2 regions of the Pseudomonas sp. 9.2(2024) genome follow, and region 1 is predicted to be linked to the other one. Evidence: predicted binding sites of a transcription regulator. Region 1 holds the regulator's gene; the other holds the start of a gene.

Region 1 (7,913 bases):
GAGCGGGTCGACCCCGATCATTTCCAGGCTGGACAACTGCTCGGTCGATTTCATGTTGCCGATTTCCGCCGTCAGCGCCGAACCGGCACGACCGGCGAACAACAGCGCGGTCACCACCGGCCCCAGTTCACGCAGCAGGGTCAGCGCCACCATCTGCCCGACAGCCTGCTCCGAGCCGTAGCTCGACAGGATGTTGAAGCCCTGCAGCGCCAGCACCATGCCGATGAAAATCCCGGACACCACGATGATCACCAGCGACATCACACCGACGGAGTGCAGCTGCTTGACCAGCAGGCCAAAACCGCCACCGATGCCACCACGACCCAGCAAGGCATGAAACAGGAACAGGGTCGAACGCCCGAACACTGCGACGCTGTCGATTCCGGCGAGGCCGAAGCGACGTACACGCTCCATTAATGTAATTCTGCGCATCAGCGGCGCTTCCCCAGAAGATCTGCGCGGTAATCCGGCGCTGGAAAGTGATACGGCACCGGGCCGTCGGGTTCACCGGTCATGAACTGGCGGATACGCGGATCGTCCGAGTTCATCAGTTCGTCCGGCGTGCCCTGCCCCAATACCTGCCCATCACCGACCACATAGATGTAGTCGGCAATGCTCGCGGTTTCGGCGAGATCGTGGGACACCACGATGCTGGTGATCCCCAGGGCATCGTTGAGCAGACGGATCAGGCGAACCAGAACGCCCATGGCGATCGGATCCTGGCCGACGAACGGTTCGTCGTACATGAGAATCTGCGGATCGAGGGCAATGGCACGGGCCAGTGCGACACGGCGTTTCATGCCGCCGGACAGCTCGTCGGGCATCAGTTCGATCGCCCCGCGCAGTCCCACCGCCTGCAATTTGAGCAGCACGATGTCGCGGATCATCTCGTCCGGCAGGTCGGTATGAACACGAAGCGGGAAGGCGACGTTCTCGAACACATCGAGATCGGTGAACAGCGCACCGCTCTGAAACAGCACGCCCATGTGCTTGCGCGCATCGAACAGATCGCTGCGCGACAGCTTCGGCAGGTTCTGGCCGTTGACCCAGACCTCGCCTTTGGATGGCCGCAACTGCGCGCCCATCAGGCGCAGCAGCGTGGTCTTGCCACACCCGGAAGGCCCCATGATGCCGGTGACCTTGCCGCGCGGGATGCGGATATCGACGTTATTGAAAATGCTCCGCGCACCGCGCTTGAAGGAGACTCCCTTCAGCTCGACCGCGTAGGCGTTATCGGCACTCATCTAAACTCCTTGCGATGCAGCCTCTCACTCGGACGCCTGGCTTCCTGGAAGAAAGCCCCTACATCCCGGGCAGGCCGAACTGGCGGCGAACTATATCACTGCAAAGGGCAAGCGCCCAAGGCCTGCACCGGCCCGCATTCGGCGAGTTGAAGGGCTTCAGGCCTTATTTACAGAGTTTTGGTAACGAGGAATGACAAAGCACGACGAACTTGCGTGAGGCTTTTCAACATAACCGCTATAATCGCCGCCTTTTCATCGGGCTATACGATTTCTGACATGAGCCAAACCAGCGACCTGATTCAATCGGCACAACGCACCATCCGCCTCGAAGTGGAAGCCGTACAAGGCTTGTTGCCCCATATCGACGCCGATTTCGTACGCGCTTGCGAGATGATTCTGGCCAGCAAGGGCCGTGTTGTCGTGGTCGGTATGGGCAAGTCCGGGCACATCGGCAACAAGATTGCCGCGACCCTGGCCAGCACCGGCACCCCGGCGTTTTTCGTGCACCCGGCCGAGGCCAGCCACGGCGACATGGGCATGATCACTCGCGATGACGTGATTCTGGCCCTGTCGAACTCCGGCTCCACTAACGAAATCGTCACCCTGCTGCCACTGATCAAGCGCCTGGGCATCCAGCTGATCAGCGTCACCGGCAACCCGCAATCGCCGCTTGCCAAGGCTGCCGAGGTCAATCTCAACGTTCACGTCGAACACGAAGCCTGCCCGCTGAACCTCGCACCGACCTCCTCGACCACCGCTGCGCTGGTCATGGGCGACGCCCTGGCCGTGGCGCTGCTGGAAGCGCGCGGCTTCACTGCCGAAGATTTCGCCTTTTCCCACCCGGGCGGCGCACTGGGCCGACGCCTGCTGCTGAAAGTGGAAAATGTCATGCACGCCGGTCAGGAACTGCCGCAGGTACAGCGCGGCACCCTGCTCAAGGACGCGCTGATGGAAATGACCCGCAAGGGTCTGGGCATGACCGTCATTCTTGAAACGGACGGCAAACTGGCCGGGATCTTCACTGACGGCGACCTGCGCCGCACCCTGGATCGCAGCATTGATATCCATAGCGCCACCATCGACCAGGTAATGACCGTGCACGGCAAGACCGCCCGCGCCGAGATGCTCGCGGCCGAAGCCCTGAAAATCATGGAAGACCACCGAATCAACGCGCTGGTTGTCGTAGATGAAGAGGATCGCCCGATCGGCGCCTTCAACCTCTCCGATCTGCTGCGCGCAGGAGTGATGTAAATGAGCACCGATCTGCTGCAACGCGGCAAAGCCATCAAACTGGCGGTTTTCGACGTCGACGGTGTCCTCACCGACGGTCGCCTGTACTTCCTTGAAGACGGCAGCGAGTTCAAGACTTTCAATACACTCGATGGCCAGGGCATCAAGATGCTGATGAATGCTGGTGTACAGACCGCCATCATCAGTGGTCGCAAGACCCCGGTGGTCGAACGCCGGGCAAAAAACCTGGGGATCCCGCACCTGTTTCAGGGCCGCGAAGACAAACTGGTCGTGCTCGACGGTCTTCTGGAGCAACTGGGCCTAAGCTATGAGCAAGTGGCTTACCTCGGTGACGACCTGCCGGACCTGCCGGTGATCCGCCGTGTAGGGCTGGGCATGGCCGTGGCCAACGCCGCCCCCTTTGTGCGCGAGCACGCCCATGGCGTCACCCAGGCCCGTGGCGGCGAAGGTGCCGCCCGCGAATTCTGCGAACTGATCCTGCGCGCCCAAGGCAGCCTCGACGCCGCCAACAACGCGTACCTGTGAGTCCAACCATGTTTAGCAAAAAGTTTCGCAACATCCTGCTGTTCGGTTGCATCGCAGCGATATTCGGTGCGGTCGGCTACTGGAACATCAGCCCGGAACGCTTCCTCGACAAACCGCCGGTTTCGGCAGAGGAAAGCCCGATCGACTGGTATGCGACCAATACCCACACGATCCAGTACCTCGAAGACGGCAAAGTGCAGTACGAAATGACGTCCGACAAGGCTGAGCACGTCAAGGCGACCGACATTACACTGGTCACCAAGCCTGATCTGAACATGTTCCGTGGCACCGATTTCCCATGGCACGTGACCAGTGAACGCGGTGAAGTGAACTCCGGTGGCACCGAGGTCGAGCTGATCGACTCGGTACGCGTCAAGCGCACCGACGAAAAGAACCGCGACACCCTGATCACCTCCACTCGCATGACGGTGTTCCCGCAGCAGCAATATGCGCAGACCCAGCAACCCGTTAGAATCGACGGCGCTGGCGGTGTATCGACTGGCGTAGGAATGAAAGCGTATTTGAAGGAAAGCAGGATACACCTGCTATCGAACGTAAGAGGACAGTATGAGGCTCGTTAAAACCCTCCCTATTTTGCTCAGTCTGGGCGCAGCACTGGGAAGCGTGAGCGCCTGGGCTCTGCCGAACGATCAAGAGCAGCCAATCCGTATTCAGGCCGACGATGCCCAGCTGGACGACAAGAACGGCGTTGCTACCTATAAAGGTGACGTGATCATCACTCAGGGTTCGATGATCGTCAAAGGCAACACCGTGACCATCACCCGCACCCAGACCGGCGATATCGACGTCGTGACCTCGGTGGGCAACCTTGCCTACTTCGAGCAGTTGCAGACGGCGGGCGACACCAAGCCTGTACAGGGCTGGGGCGTGACCATTCAGTACCACGCCGCGCAAAACCGCGTTGTGCTGATCGACAAGGCGAAAGTCGTCGACAAGGACAACAACACCACTCAGGGCGAGAAAATCGTCTATGACACGGTGAAAAAGCTGGCCAGCGCTGGTCGTGCCACCGGCAACAAGGTCACCGAAGCGCGTCCGCGCATTGACATGGTGATCCAGCCGAAGAAGAAAACCGACGAGAAAACCCAGTAATGGCAACTCTGAAAGCTCAGCACCTGGCCAAGGCCTATAAAAGCCGCCAGGTCGTGCGCGACGTCAGCCTGTCGATCGACAGCGGTCAGATCGTCGGCCTGCTCGGCCCTAACGGCGCCGGCAAGACCACCTGCTTCTACATGATCGTCGGTCTGGTCCAGGCCGATCAGGGTCGCGTACTGATCGACGATCTGGACGTCAGCCACCAGCCGATGCACGGTCGCGCCAAGGCCGGTATCGGCTATCTGCCGCAAGAAGCGTCGATCTTCCGCAAACTGTCGGTAGCCGACAACATCATGGCCATCCTTGAGACCCGTCAGGAGCTCGACAAGGCCGGTCGTCGCAAGGAGTTGGAAAGCCTGCTGCAGGAATTCCACATCAGCCACATCCGCGACAACCTCGGCATGAGCCTGTCCGGTGGTGAGCGCCGCCGGGTGGAAATCGCCCGTGCACTGGCCACGGCACCGAAATTCATCCTGCTCGACGAACCGTTCGCCGGTGTCGACCCGATCTCTGTCGGCGACATCAAGCAGATCATCCACCACCTCAAGGCCAAGGGCATCGGTGTACTGATCACCGACCACAACGTCCGTGAGACGCTGGATATCTGCGAAACCGCCTACATCGTCAACGATGGCCAGTTGATCGCCGAAGGCGACTCCGCGACCATCCTCGCCAACGATCTGGTGAAGGAAGTCTACCTGGGCCACGAGTTCCGCCTGTAAGCTCGACGGTATTCGACCAGCCGTCCGGGTGCTGTAACGTTGAAGCGCTTTTTTATACGCTTTTATTGTTACAGCGCTCTAGGCAAACACGACAGTTTCAGGCATATAATTTGCTTAAGTTTGGCGCTCCGGCGCCCTGTAGTGGATGGCGCATAGCGCCGGCGAATAAGGTGTTAAGCCCCTGCCATGAAACCATCGCTAGTCTTGAGAATGGGCCAGCAGCTGACGATGACACCGCAGCTGCAACAGGCCATCCGCCTGCTCCAATTGTCTACCCTGGATCTGCAACAGGAAATCCAGGAGGCTCTGGAATCCAATCCGATGCTCGAACGCCAGGAAGACGGCGACGACTTCGACAACTCCGATCCCATGGCCGACAACGCCGAACAGAAGCCCAACACCGAGATCCAGGAACCTTCTTATCAGGAGACCGCGCCGACAGTCGACAACCTCGAAGACGGCGAATGGAACGAGCGAATCCCCAACGAACTGCCCGTTGACACCGCCTGGGAAGACGTCTACCAGACCAGCGCCAGCAGCCTGCCGAGCAGCGACGATGACGAGTGGGACTTCACCACCCGCACCTCCGCCGGCGAGAGCCTGCAAAGCCACCTGCTGTGGCAGTTGAACCTCGCACCGATGTCCGACACCGATCGCCTGATCGCCGTCACCCTGATCGATTGCATCAATAATCAGGGCTACCTGGACGAAACCCTCGAAGAAATTCTCGAAGCCTTCGATCCCGAGCTCGACATCGAGCTGGACGAGATCGAAGCCGTCCTGCACCGCATCCAGCAATTCGAGCCGGCAGGCATCGGCGCACGCAACCTGGGCGAATGCCTGCTGCTGCAATTGCGCCAGCTGTCGGCCAAGACCCCTTGGCTGGCCGAGGCCAAACGTCTGGTCACCGATTACATTGACCTGCTCGGCAGCCGCGACTACAGCCAGCTGATGCGGCGCATGAAGCTCAAGGAAGATGAACTGCGCCAGGTCATCGAACTGGTGCAGAGCCTCAATCCGCGCCCAGGCTCGCAGATCGAATCCACCGAAGCCGAGTACGTGGTGCCTGACGTCATCGTGCGCAAGGACAACGAGCGCTGGCTGGTCGAGCTGAACCAGGAATCGGTACCGCGCCTGCGGGTCAACGCCCAATACGCCGGTTTCGTGCGCCGTGCCGACACCAGCGCCGACAATACCTTCATGCGCAATCAGTTGCAGGAAGCTCGCTGGTTCATCAAGAGCCTGCAGAGCCGCAACGAAACCCTGATGAAAGTAGCCACCCAGATCGTCGAGCATCAGCGCGGCTTTCTGGAGTACGGCGACGAAGCCATGAAGCCGCTGGTCCTGCACGACATTGCAGAGGCGGTTGGCATGCACGAGTCGACGATTTCCCGGGTGACCACGCAGAAATTCATGCATACCCCACGGGGCATATATGAACTGAAATACTTTTTCTCCAGCCATGTGAGCACCTCAGAAGGCGGTGAATGCTCGTCCACGGCGATCCGCGCGATCATCAAGAAACTGGTTGCCGCGGAAAATCAGAAAAAGCCGTTGAGTGACAGCAAGATCGCTGGTTTACTGGAGGCACAAGGCATTCAGGTGGCTCGCCGCACCGTCGCCAAGTACCGCGAATCCCTCGGGATCGCGCCTTCGAGCGAACGCAAGCGGTTGATGTAAGCCACGTTACAGCGTTCCAGTGGCAGGCTCTTCGGCCTGCCGCTTTATGCACTGGCAACGAAGGAGAAGCTGTATGCAAGTCAACATCAGTGGACACCAACTGGAAGTTACCCAGCCTCTGCGCGAGTACATCGAGCTCAAGCTCAAGAAGCTCGAAGGGCATTTCGACAAGATCACCAACGTACAGGTCACGATGTGCGTCGAAAAGCTGAAGCAGAAAATCGAAGCCACGCTGCATATTCCCGGCAACGAGGTCGTCGCAAACGCGGAACATACCGATATGTACGCTGCGATCGACGCGTTGACCGACAAGCTTGATAAACAACTCAAAAAGCATAAGGAAAAGACCCAGAGCCTGCTTCAGGGCGCTACCGGTCGATAACCCCCACCCCCATGATCCGACTTGAAAGTATCCTGACCCCCGGCCGTTCCCTGGTGAACGTGCCGGGCGGCAGTAAAAAGAAAGCCCTCGAACAAATTGCCAACCTGATCGCCCGGGAAGTCCCGGATCTGGAGATGCAAGATGTCTTCGAGGCATTGATTGCCCGTGAAAAACTGGGTTCCACCGGTTTTGGCAACGGCATCGCCATTCCTCACTGCCGCCTCAAGGGCTGCGAAGCGCCGATCAGTGCGCTGATGTACCTTGATGCCCCTATCGATTTCGACGCTATCGACGGCGCGCCTGTGGACCTGCTGTTCGTCCTGCTGGTGCCGGAAGCCGCCACCGATGCGCACCTGGAGCTGTTACGCCAGATTGCCAGCATGCTCGACCGCAAGGACGTGCGCGACAGACTGCGCAGCGCGCCAAGCAACGAAGCCTTGTACCAGGTTGTACTGGAAGAACAGAACAGGCCGTAACCATGCGCTTGATCATTGTCAGTGGCCGTTCCGGCTCGGGTAAAAGTACCGCCCTGGATGTCCTTGAGGACAACGGCTACTACTGCATTGACAACCTGCCAGCCGGCTTGTTGCCAGACCTCGCCGAGCGCGCGCTGGTTCATACCGAAATGCTCCAGCCACAGGTGGCGGTCTCGATCGACGCCCGCAACCTGCCGAGCCATCTGTCACGCTTTCCAGAGTTGCTCGAGGAAGTGCGCAGCCGGCACATCCAGTGTGATGTCCTGTACCTGGACGCCGATGACGAAACGTTGCTCAAACGTTTTTCGGAAACCCGTCGTCGCCACCCGCTCAGCAATGCCAATCGCTCGCTGGCCGAAGCCATCAACGACGAAACCGCGCTGCTGGGCCCGATCGCCGATCTGGCCGACCTGAAGGTCAATACCACCAATCTGAACCTCTACCAGCTGCGCGATACCATCAAGCTGCGACTGTTGAACCAACCGGAGCCGGGGACTGCATTTCTGGTGGAGTCGTT
Region 2 (7,913 bases), 1.3 Mb from region 1:
AAGTGCGTCGCCGCGAGACCGTGGCCGAGCTGTTTGCCGGCGAAAGCCTGCTGCCGGAGTAACCCCATGCTGCTGCGTTTTACCAAGATGCACGGCCTGGGCAACGACTTCATGGTTCTCGACCTGGTCAGCCAGCACGCGCATATTCAGCCCAAGCACGCAAAAATGTGGGGCGACCGGCACACCGGCATCGGTTTCGACCAGTTGCTGATCGTCGAAGCGCCGAGCAATCCGGATGTGGACTTCCGTTACCGGATCTTCAACTCCGACGGTTCCGAAGTGGAGCAGTGCGGCAACGGTGCGCGCTGCTTCGCCCGCTTCGTGCTCGACAAGCGCCTGACCGCCAAACGGCAGATCCGCGTCGAGACCAAGGGCGGCATCATCGAACTCGACGTGCGTAACGACGGCCAGATCGGCGTGAACATGGGCGCCCCACGCCTGGTGCCGGCGGACATTCCGTTCCAGGCGCCGGAGCAGGCCCTGAGTTATCAGGTCGATGTCGACGGTACGCCGGTCGATCTGGCGGCGGTGTCCATGGGCAACCCCCATGCGGTGCTGCGGGTCAGCGATATCAACACCGCACCGGTGCATGAACTGGGGCCGAAAATCGAACACCATCCGCGCTTTCCGGCGCGGGTCAACGTCGGTTTTCTCCAGGTCATCGACCGCCATCGCGCACAACTGCGCGTCTGGGAACGCGGCGCCGGGGAAACCCAGGCCTGCGGCACCGGTGCCTGCGCTGCTGCTGTAGCGGCGATCAGTCAGGGGTGGATGGATTCGCCCCTGCTGATCGACCTGCCGGGCGGGCGCCTGTCCATTGAGTGGGCAGGGCCCGGCCAACCGGTCTTGATGACCGGCCCGGCAGTGCGCGTATACGAAGGACAAGTGCGTCTTTGAGTGAGCAGAAGCCATGACCGATAAGCCTCAGGTACCCGCCCGACAGTCCGGTGAATCAGCGTCCGAGAGCCTGGAGGCGGCAGCGGTTGCCGCGTACCTGGAGGCTCATCCGGACTTCTTCGTCGAGCATGAAGAACTGCTGCCGTCCCTGCGCATCCCCCATCAGCGCGGCGATACCGTCTCGCTGGTCGAGCGCCAGATGGCCATCCTGCGCGACCGCAACATCGAGATGCGTCATCGTCTCTCGCACTTGATGGACGTCGCCCGGGACAACGATCGCCTGTTCGACAAGACCCGTCGCCTGATCCTCGCGCTGATGGACGCTGCCACTCTGGAAGACGTGGTGATCAGCGTCGAAGACAGCCTGCGTCAGGATTTTCAGGTGCCCTTCGTCAGCCTGATCCTGCTGGGCGACAACCCGGCCCCGGTCGGCCGCTGGGTGACCCACGCCGACGCGCAAACCGCCATCGGCGGATTGCTCACCGAAGGCAAGAGCGTCAGCGGCAGCCTGCGTGAGCATGAGCTGGACTTCCTGTTCGGCGAAGAACAGCGCAAGCAGATCGGCTCCACCGCCGTGGTCGCCGTCAGCCATCAGGGCATCCACGGAATCCTGGCCATCGCCAGCCGTGATCCGCAGCACTACAAGAGCTCGGTCGGCACGCTGTTCCTCAGCTACATCGCCGAAGTCATGGGTCGCGTGCTGCCACGGGTCAACAGCTCCCTGCGCTCGGTACGCTGAGCATGGAACGACAACTGGACGCTTACTGCGAACACCTGCGCAGTGAGCGGCAGGTGTCGCCGCACACGCTGTCGGCCTACCGACGCGACCTCGACAAAGTCCTCGGCTGGTGCAACAAACAGAACATCGGTAGCTGGCAGGCGCTGGACATCCAGCGCCTGCGCAGCCTGATCGCCCGCCTGCATGCCCAGGGCCAGTCCTCACGCAGTCTGGCGCGCCTGCTCTCAGCGGTGCGCGGGCTCTATCACTATCTGAATCGTGAAGGTCTCTGCGATCACGATCCGGCCACCGGCCTGGCACCGCCCAAAGGCGAACGTCGGCTGCCGAAAACCCTCGACACCGATCGCGCCCTGCAACTGCTTGAAGGTGCCGTGGAGGACGATTTCCTCGCGCGGCGCGATCAGGCGATTCTGGAGTTCTTCTATTCCTCCGGACTGCGTCTGTCGGAGCTGACCGGGCTCAATCTCGATCAGCTCGATCTGGCCGACGGCATGGTTCAGGTGCTCGGCAAGGGCAGCAAGACGCGTCTGTTGCCCGTCGGCAAAAAGGCCCGGGAAGCACTGGAGCAATGGCTGCCGCTGCGGGCGCTGACCAATCCGGCGGACGACGCGGTATTCGTCAGCCAGCAAGGCCGACGCCTCGGCCCGCGCGCGATTCAGGTTCGGGTCAAACTCGCCGGCGAGCGCGAACTGGGGCAGAACCTGCACCCGCACATGCTGCGACACTCCTTCGCCAGCCATTTGCTTGAGTCCTCCCAGGACTTGCGCGCGGTGCAGGAACTGCTCGGCCACTCGGACATCAAGACCACCCAGATCTATACCCACCTGGACTTCCAGCACCTGGCGGCGGTCTACGACAGCGCCCACCCACGGGCCAAACGCATGAAAGGCGACGATTCATGAGCATCCAGTTGATCACCTTCGACCTCGACGACACCTTGTGGGACACCGCCCCGGTGATCGTCAGCGCCGAAGCGGTTTTGCGCGAATGGCTGAGCGAACATGCGCCGAATCTGGGCGCGGTGCCGGTCGAGCATCTGTGGTCGATCCGCGAGCGGGTGCTGGCCAACGAACCGGGCCTGAAGCACCGCATCAGCGCGTTGCGCCGGCGCGTGCTGTTCCATGCGCTGGAAGAAGCCGGGTACGCCCACGGCGAAGCGTCGGATCTGGCGGACAAGAGTTTTGAAGTGTTTCTGCATGCGCGGCATCAGATCGAAGTGTTCCCGGAGGTGGAGCCGATCCTGGAAACCCTCGCCAAGCATTACGCCCTCGGGGTGGTCACCAACGGCAACGCCGATGTCCGTCGTCTCGGGCTGGCGGATTACTTCAAGTTTGCGTTGTGTGCCGAAGACATCGGCATAGCCAAGCCGGATGCTCGACTGTTCCATGAAGCGTTGCAGCGCGGCGGCGTGAGCGCCGAAGCCGCTGTGCATATCGGCGATCACCCGGGGGATGACATCGCCGGGGCGCAGCAAGCCGGTCTGCGAGCGATCTGGTTCAACCCGGCCGGCAAGGACTGGGAAGCGGAGCGCCTGCCGGATGCCGAGATTCGCAGCCTGAACGATCTGCCTGCGGTACTCGCTCGCTGGAACAGCCGCGGCTAGATTTCTTTCGCCCATGAAAAAGCCCGCAGCGACGGCGGGCTTTTTCAGCAAGCAAGCGACACGCCTCAGATAGGGCGGCTGCCGTACTTGTTGTCCGGCTTCTTGGGCGGATCGGCGACCACGTTGGCCTCCACTTCCTGCACCTTGCCGCCGCGCGCAAGGAACTCTTCCATGGCCTTGGCCAGGGCATCGCGCTCCTTGTTCTTGGCTTCGATGCTCGGCAACTCGTCGACCGACACCGCAGCCTTGGCCTTGCCTTTGGCAGCCGGGGCCGGCGTATCGTCACCGCCATCGTCTTCAGCAACGTCTTCCGCTGCTGCTTCCAGACCGTCTTCGGCCTCGTCTTCGTCGCCTACTTCGAGGTCGTCGTTTTCCAGATCATCGTCGCTCATGTTCTACCTCATGACTTGCGAAAAGCAGATTAGTTATAGACCAGCTTTGGCGACTGTCGAAAGTCGCCGGAAAAAAATCGCTAACCATTGGTGACCAACGGTTTATGCCCCTTCACCGTGCAAGGTGGCGAGGACTTTACGGGCACCGCCATGATCACGGTGCTCGCCCAGGTAAACGCCTTGCCAGGTGCCCAGTGCCAGTCGGCCCGCCGTTACCGGCAAACTGATCTGGCAGCCCAGCACGCTGGCCTTGAAGTGCGCCGGGAGGTCGTCCAGGCCTTCGTCGTTATGCTCATAGCCGTCTGCTCCTTGTGGGATCAGACGATTGAAAAATCGTTCGAAGTCGCGACGTACCGCCGGATCGGCGTTCTCGTTGATGGTCAACGACGCCGAGGTATGCTGCAGCCACAAATGCAACAGACCGACCCGGCATGCCTTGAGTTCAGGCAGGCCGGCGAGCAACTCGTCCGTCACCAGATGAAAGCCCCGGGGCCGTGCCCGCAGGGTTATCAGAGTCTGTTGCCACATACAGTTCTCCGCACGTTCGGGGCGCATTCTAGCGCGCTCTGGAAAAAAACAAAGGCCCTAATATTCCTTCAATGATGTAAGCCTTTGGCCGCAGAAAAACACTCGTCGTAAACACGACCAAAGCAGTACGAAAAATCCTTTCAGCTGTATCAGGGAAGACAAATTCCAGACAAAAAAATGCCCGGCGAGCCGGGCAAGTTTTTTGTGGCGCGTGCTTACAGGTTGTAGCCGCGCTCGTTGTGTTGTGCCAGATCCAGGCCGACCGATTCTTCTTCCTCGGTCACGCGCAGACCCATCACGGCATCCAGCACCTTGAGGATGATGAAGGTGACGATGGCGGTGTAGATCACGGTGAAGCCGACGCCTTTGCACTGAATCCAGACTTGTGCGGCGATGTCGGTGACGGTGCCGAAGCCACCCAGCGACGGTGCAGCGAACACACCGGTCAGGATCGCGCCGAGGATACCGCCGATACCGTGCACGCCGAAGGCGTCCAGGGAGTCGTCATAACCGAGTTTGCGTTTCAGGGTGGTGGCGCAGAAGAAGCACACCACGCCTGCCGCCAGACCGATGACCAGGGCGCCCATCGGGCCCACGGTGCCAGCGGCCGGAGTGATCGCGACCAGACCTGCAACGACGCCGGATGCGATACCCAGTGCGCTTGGTTTGCCGTGGGTGATCCACTCGGCGAACATCCAGCCCAGTGCCGCAGCGGCGGTCGCAATCTGGGTCACCAGCATCGCCATGCCGGCGGTGCCGTTGGCGGCCGCAGCGGAACCGGCGTTGAAGCCGAACCAGCCAACCCACAGCATCGCTGCGCCCATCAGGGTGTAACCCAGATTGTGTGGCGCCATCGGGGTGGTCGGGAAGCCTTTGCGTTTACCCAGTACCAGGCAGGCAATCAGACCGGCCACACCGGCGTTGATGTGCACCACGGTGCCGCCGGCGAAGTCGAGTACGCCCCAGTCCCACATCAGGCCGCCGTTGCCGGACCAGACCATGTGCGCGATCGGTGCGTAGACCAGGGTGAACCAGATGCCCATGAAGATCAGCATCGCGGAGAACTTCATCCGCTCGGCGAACGCACCGACGATCAGCGCCGGGGTGATGATCGCGAAGGTCATCTGGAAGGTGATGAAGACCGCCTCGGGGAACAGCGCCGCCGGGCCGGTCAGGCTCGCTGGGGTGACGCCGGCCAGGAACGCCTTGCCGAAACCGCCCACGAATGAGTTGAAGTTGACGACGCCCTGCTCCATGCCGGTGGTGTCGAACGCGATGCTGTAGCCATAAATGACCCACAGGACGCTGATCAGACCGGTAATGGCGAAGCACTGCATCATCACGGAAAGAATGTTTTTCGACCGAACCATGCCGCCGTAGAACAGCGCGAGGCCAGGAATGGTCATGAACAGCACGAGGGCTGTGGAGGTGAGCATCCAGGCGGTGTCGCCGGAGTTCAGGACTGGAGCTGCCACTTCGTCTGCCGCCATGGCCAGGCCGGGCATTACGATAGACAACAGGGCTCCTAGCCCTGCGAATTTACGCAGAGTCATATTGTTTTCTCCTGGGGCGTTGGGTTTGTGGCGGCGTTTAGATCGCGTCGGTATCGGTTTCGCCGGTACGGATGCGGATCGCCTGTTCCAGATTGACCACGAAGATCTTGCCGTCACCGATCTTGCCGGTGTTGGCAGCCTTGGTTATCGCCTCGATAACCCGATCCAGATCCTTGTCGTCGATGGCCACGTCGATTTTCACCTTGGGCAGAAAATCGACCACATACTCCGCGCCGCGATACAGCTCGGTGTGACCCTTCTGCCGACCGAAGCCTTTGACTTCAGTAACGGTAATGCCCTGCACGCCGATTTCGGACAGCGACTCGCGCACGTCGTCCAACTTGAACGGCTTGATGATGGCAGTGACTAGCTTCATGAAACTCTCTCCCGAATTGGTGGACTTGCCCCAGGAAAACAAACCCGACTCAAGTCTAAGCGCAGTGCCTGGCTTTGTAACGCTTCGTTGTCGACGCCAGCTAACCGCTCCAGACGAAACTCCCCGCTCCGTCTGCCGCACTGCATTCGTCACAGCGACTGCATCAGTGCATGGGTCGAAGGTGACTAAGCAGAAAGCTTGCCATCTCGCCAAAAACCACTGATTTCAATCCCTTGGCCGCTGCGGCAGATGCCATCACCCAAATGGCACTCGGGATACGCACAACAACGGTGCGCGGCCGTGCATCCAGTTGCGCGAAAAGCGTGCATCCGTGCCTGCGCCAATGACTATAGACACTGCGTGATACACTGCCGGCCATTGTTTCCAGGACATATCCCATGCTCGCGCCCAAAGACTTCCTCGACGCCCTGAGCGGCACCGCCTCCCGCCTGTTCAGCGGCGACACGCCCTTGCCGAAAGCCGAAATAGAAAGCCAGTTCAAGATGCTGCTGCAAAGCGCCTTCAGCAAACTGGACCTGGTGAGCCGCGAAGAGTTTGACAGTCAGATGGTGGTACTGGCGCGCACTCGCGCCCGGCTCGAGAGCCTTGAGGCGAAGGTGGCGGAGATGGAGGCGAAGCTGACGCCGCCGGCTGAGTAACACCTCGTGTCTTTGTGAATGCGGTCCCTTGTGGGAGCGGGCTTGCCCGCGAATGAAGGTCGGAACGACCTTCCCGCGATTCAGGATTCGCTATCGACTCCCGGCAGAATCCTACAGATTGCAACCCCGCCGTCCGATTGCGCCGTGAAGCCCTGATTCCTAAGCTCACCCAATGCTGAATGTTCAGCACTGGGTTTGGCGACCCGAAAAGCTTAAGGCGCACGAAAACCATGATGGCGGCTATGTTTACCGCCACATCGAGTCATGGCGGTTGTGCGTGGGAGACCTTCGGGTCTGCCGGGTTCCTTTTGCTCCGGTTCGCCAACCCGCGTACGACTGCCACCCAATTGTTTGGCGACAATTGAGGGCAGCCCTAAAGCAAAAGGAGCTGTTCAATGAATAACGAAGATACGTATCTCACTCCTCAGGTTTTCATCCGCCACAAACTCCCCCTCCACGCCCTGCTCATCCAGAACCAACCCTGGTTCTCTGCCCGCGACCTGGGCCGCCTGCTGCACATTTACCTCAACGAACGCATGCTGCGAAAACTCGACCCCGACCAATACCAAACCCGCAAAACCCTGATCCACAACCAGATCGAAAACACCCTCCTGATCAGCGAATCCGGCATCTACGCCCTCCTCGTCTACCACTACTGCCCCGAATACCGAGCGCTACGCGAATGGCTCACCCATCAAGTCATCCCCACCCTGCGCGACGCCCAGCACCCCACCACAAACGAACGCCCACAGCTAAGCCTGCTGAATTGGCCCGAGATGTCGTTGAGTTTGCTGCACTGGAATAACCAGCCGTGGATTCGGTTGCAGGATGTGCCATTGATGGTGGTAGAACGGGAAAAGCTAAAGCGCCCAGAACCGGGCACTTGGTGGAAGAGGGCTTCGCGGATGCTGCAATCGCTATAGGCCCGCATGCCGGAGCTGAGCCCTGCGTAAATCGTAAGTCGACTGAAGATTCATCCAGAACTCAGGTGTGGTGTTGAGGTGGAGGCCAGCCTGATTGCCAAATCGGCGCAGATCCTGAGCTGGCATTTTACAAGTTTTTCGATCTCGGTTTCAGGCCAGTTCGTGGGCATGGCCAAGTCCATGACAGTCATGCCCAACGGCTCCATGAATTCCTTATTCAGCACCTCGCCCGGATGAATCGGG

The links. The regulator sigma-54, encoded in region 1, starts transcription at its own class of promoters, with help from an activator protein. The targets are predictions, from matches to a motif close to ANTGGCATNNANNTTGCTNT.
Positions count from the first base shown of each region.
Region 2: the regulator sigma-54 is predicted to act here: its motif matches at 6,275-6,294, upstream of glnK (P-II family nitrogen regulator).

Region 1 is NZ_CP155585.1:1,257,791-1,265,703, reverse strand. Features, by position in the region: gene mlaE (lipid asymmetry maintenance ABC transporter permease subunit MlaE) at 1-432, opposite strand, end outside; gene ABFB52_RS05550 (ATP-binding cassette domain-containing protein) at 432-1,244, opposite strand; gene ABFB52_RS05545 (KpsF/GutQ family sugar-phosphate isomerase) at 1,521-2,495, shown strand; gene ABFB52_RS05540 (HAD family hydrolase) at 2,496-3,020, shown strand; gene lptC (LPS export ABC transporter periplasmic protein LptC) at 3,029-3,601, shown strand; gene lptA (lipopolysaccharide transport periplasmic protein LptA) at 3,588-4,133, shown strand; gene lptB (LPS export ABC transporter ATP-binding protein) at 4,133-4,858, shown strand; gene ABFB52_RS05520 (RNA polymerase factor sigma-54) at 5,045-6,538, shown strand; gene raiA (ribosome-associated translation inhibitor RaiA) at 6,612-6,920, shown strand; gene ptsN (PTS IIA-like nitrogen regulatory protein PtsN) at 6,932-7,396, shown strand; gene rapZ (RNase adapter RapZ) at 7,399-7,913, shown strand, end outside.
Region 2 is NZ_CP155585.1:6,252,381-6,260,293, forward strand. Features, by position in the region: gene lysA (diaminopimelate decarboxylase) at 1-62, shown strand, start outside; gene dapF (diaminopimelate epimerase) at 67-897, shown strand; gene ABFB52_RS28385 (DUF484 family protein) at 911-1,636, shown strand; gene xerC (tyrosine recombinase XerC) at 1,639-2,538, shown strand; gene ABFB52_RS28395 (HAD-IA family hydrolase) at 2,535-3,239, shown strand; gene sutA (transcriptional regulator SutA) at 3,305-3,631, opposite strand; gene ABFB52_RS28405 (secondary thiamine-phosphate synthase enzyme YjbQ) at 3,734-4,159, opposite strand; gene ABFB52_RS28410 (ammonium transporter) at 4,375-5,712, opposite strand; gene glnK (P-II family nitrogen regulator) at 5,750-6,088, opposite strand; gene ABFB52_RS28420 (accessory factor UbiK family protein) at 6,487-6,747, shown strand; gene ABFB52_RS28425 (Bro-N domain-containing protein) at 7,143-7,670, shown strand; gene ABFB52_RS28430 (HigA family addiction module antitoxin) at 7,721-7,913, opposite strand, start outside.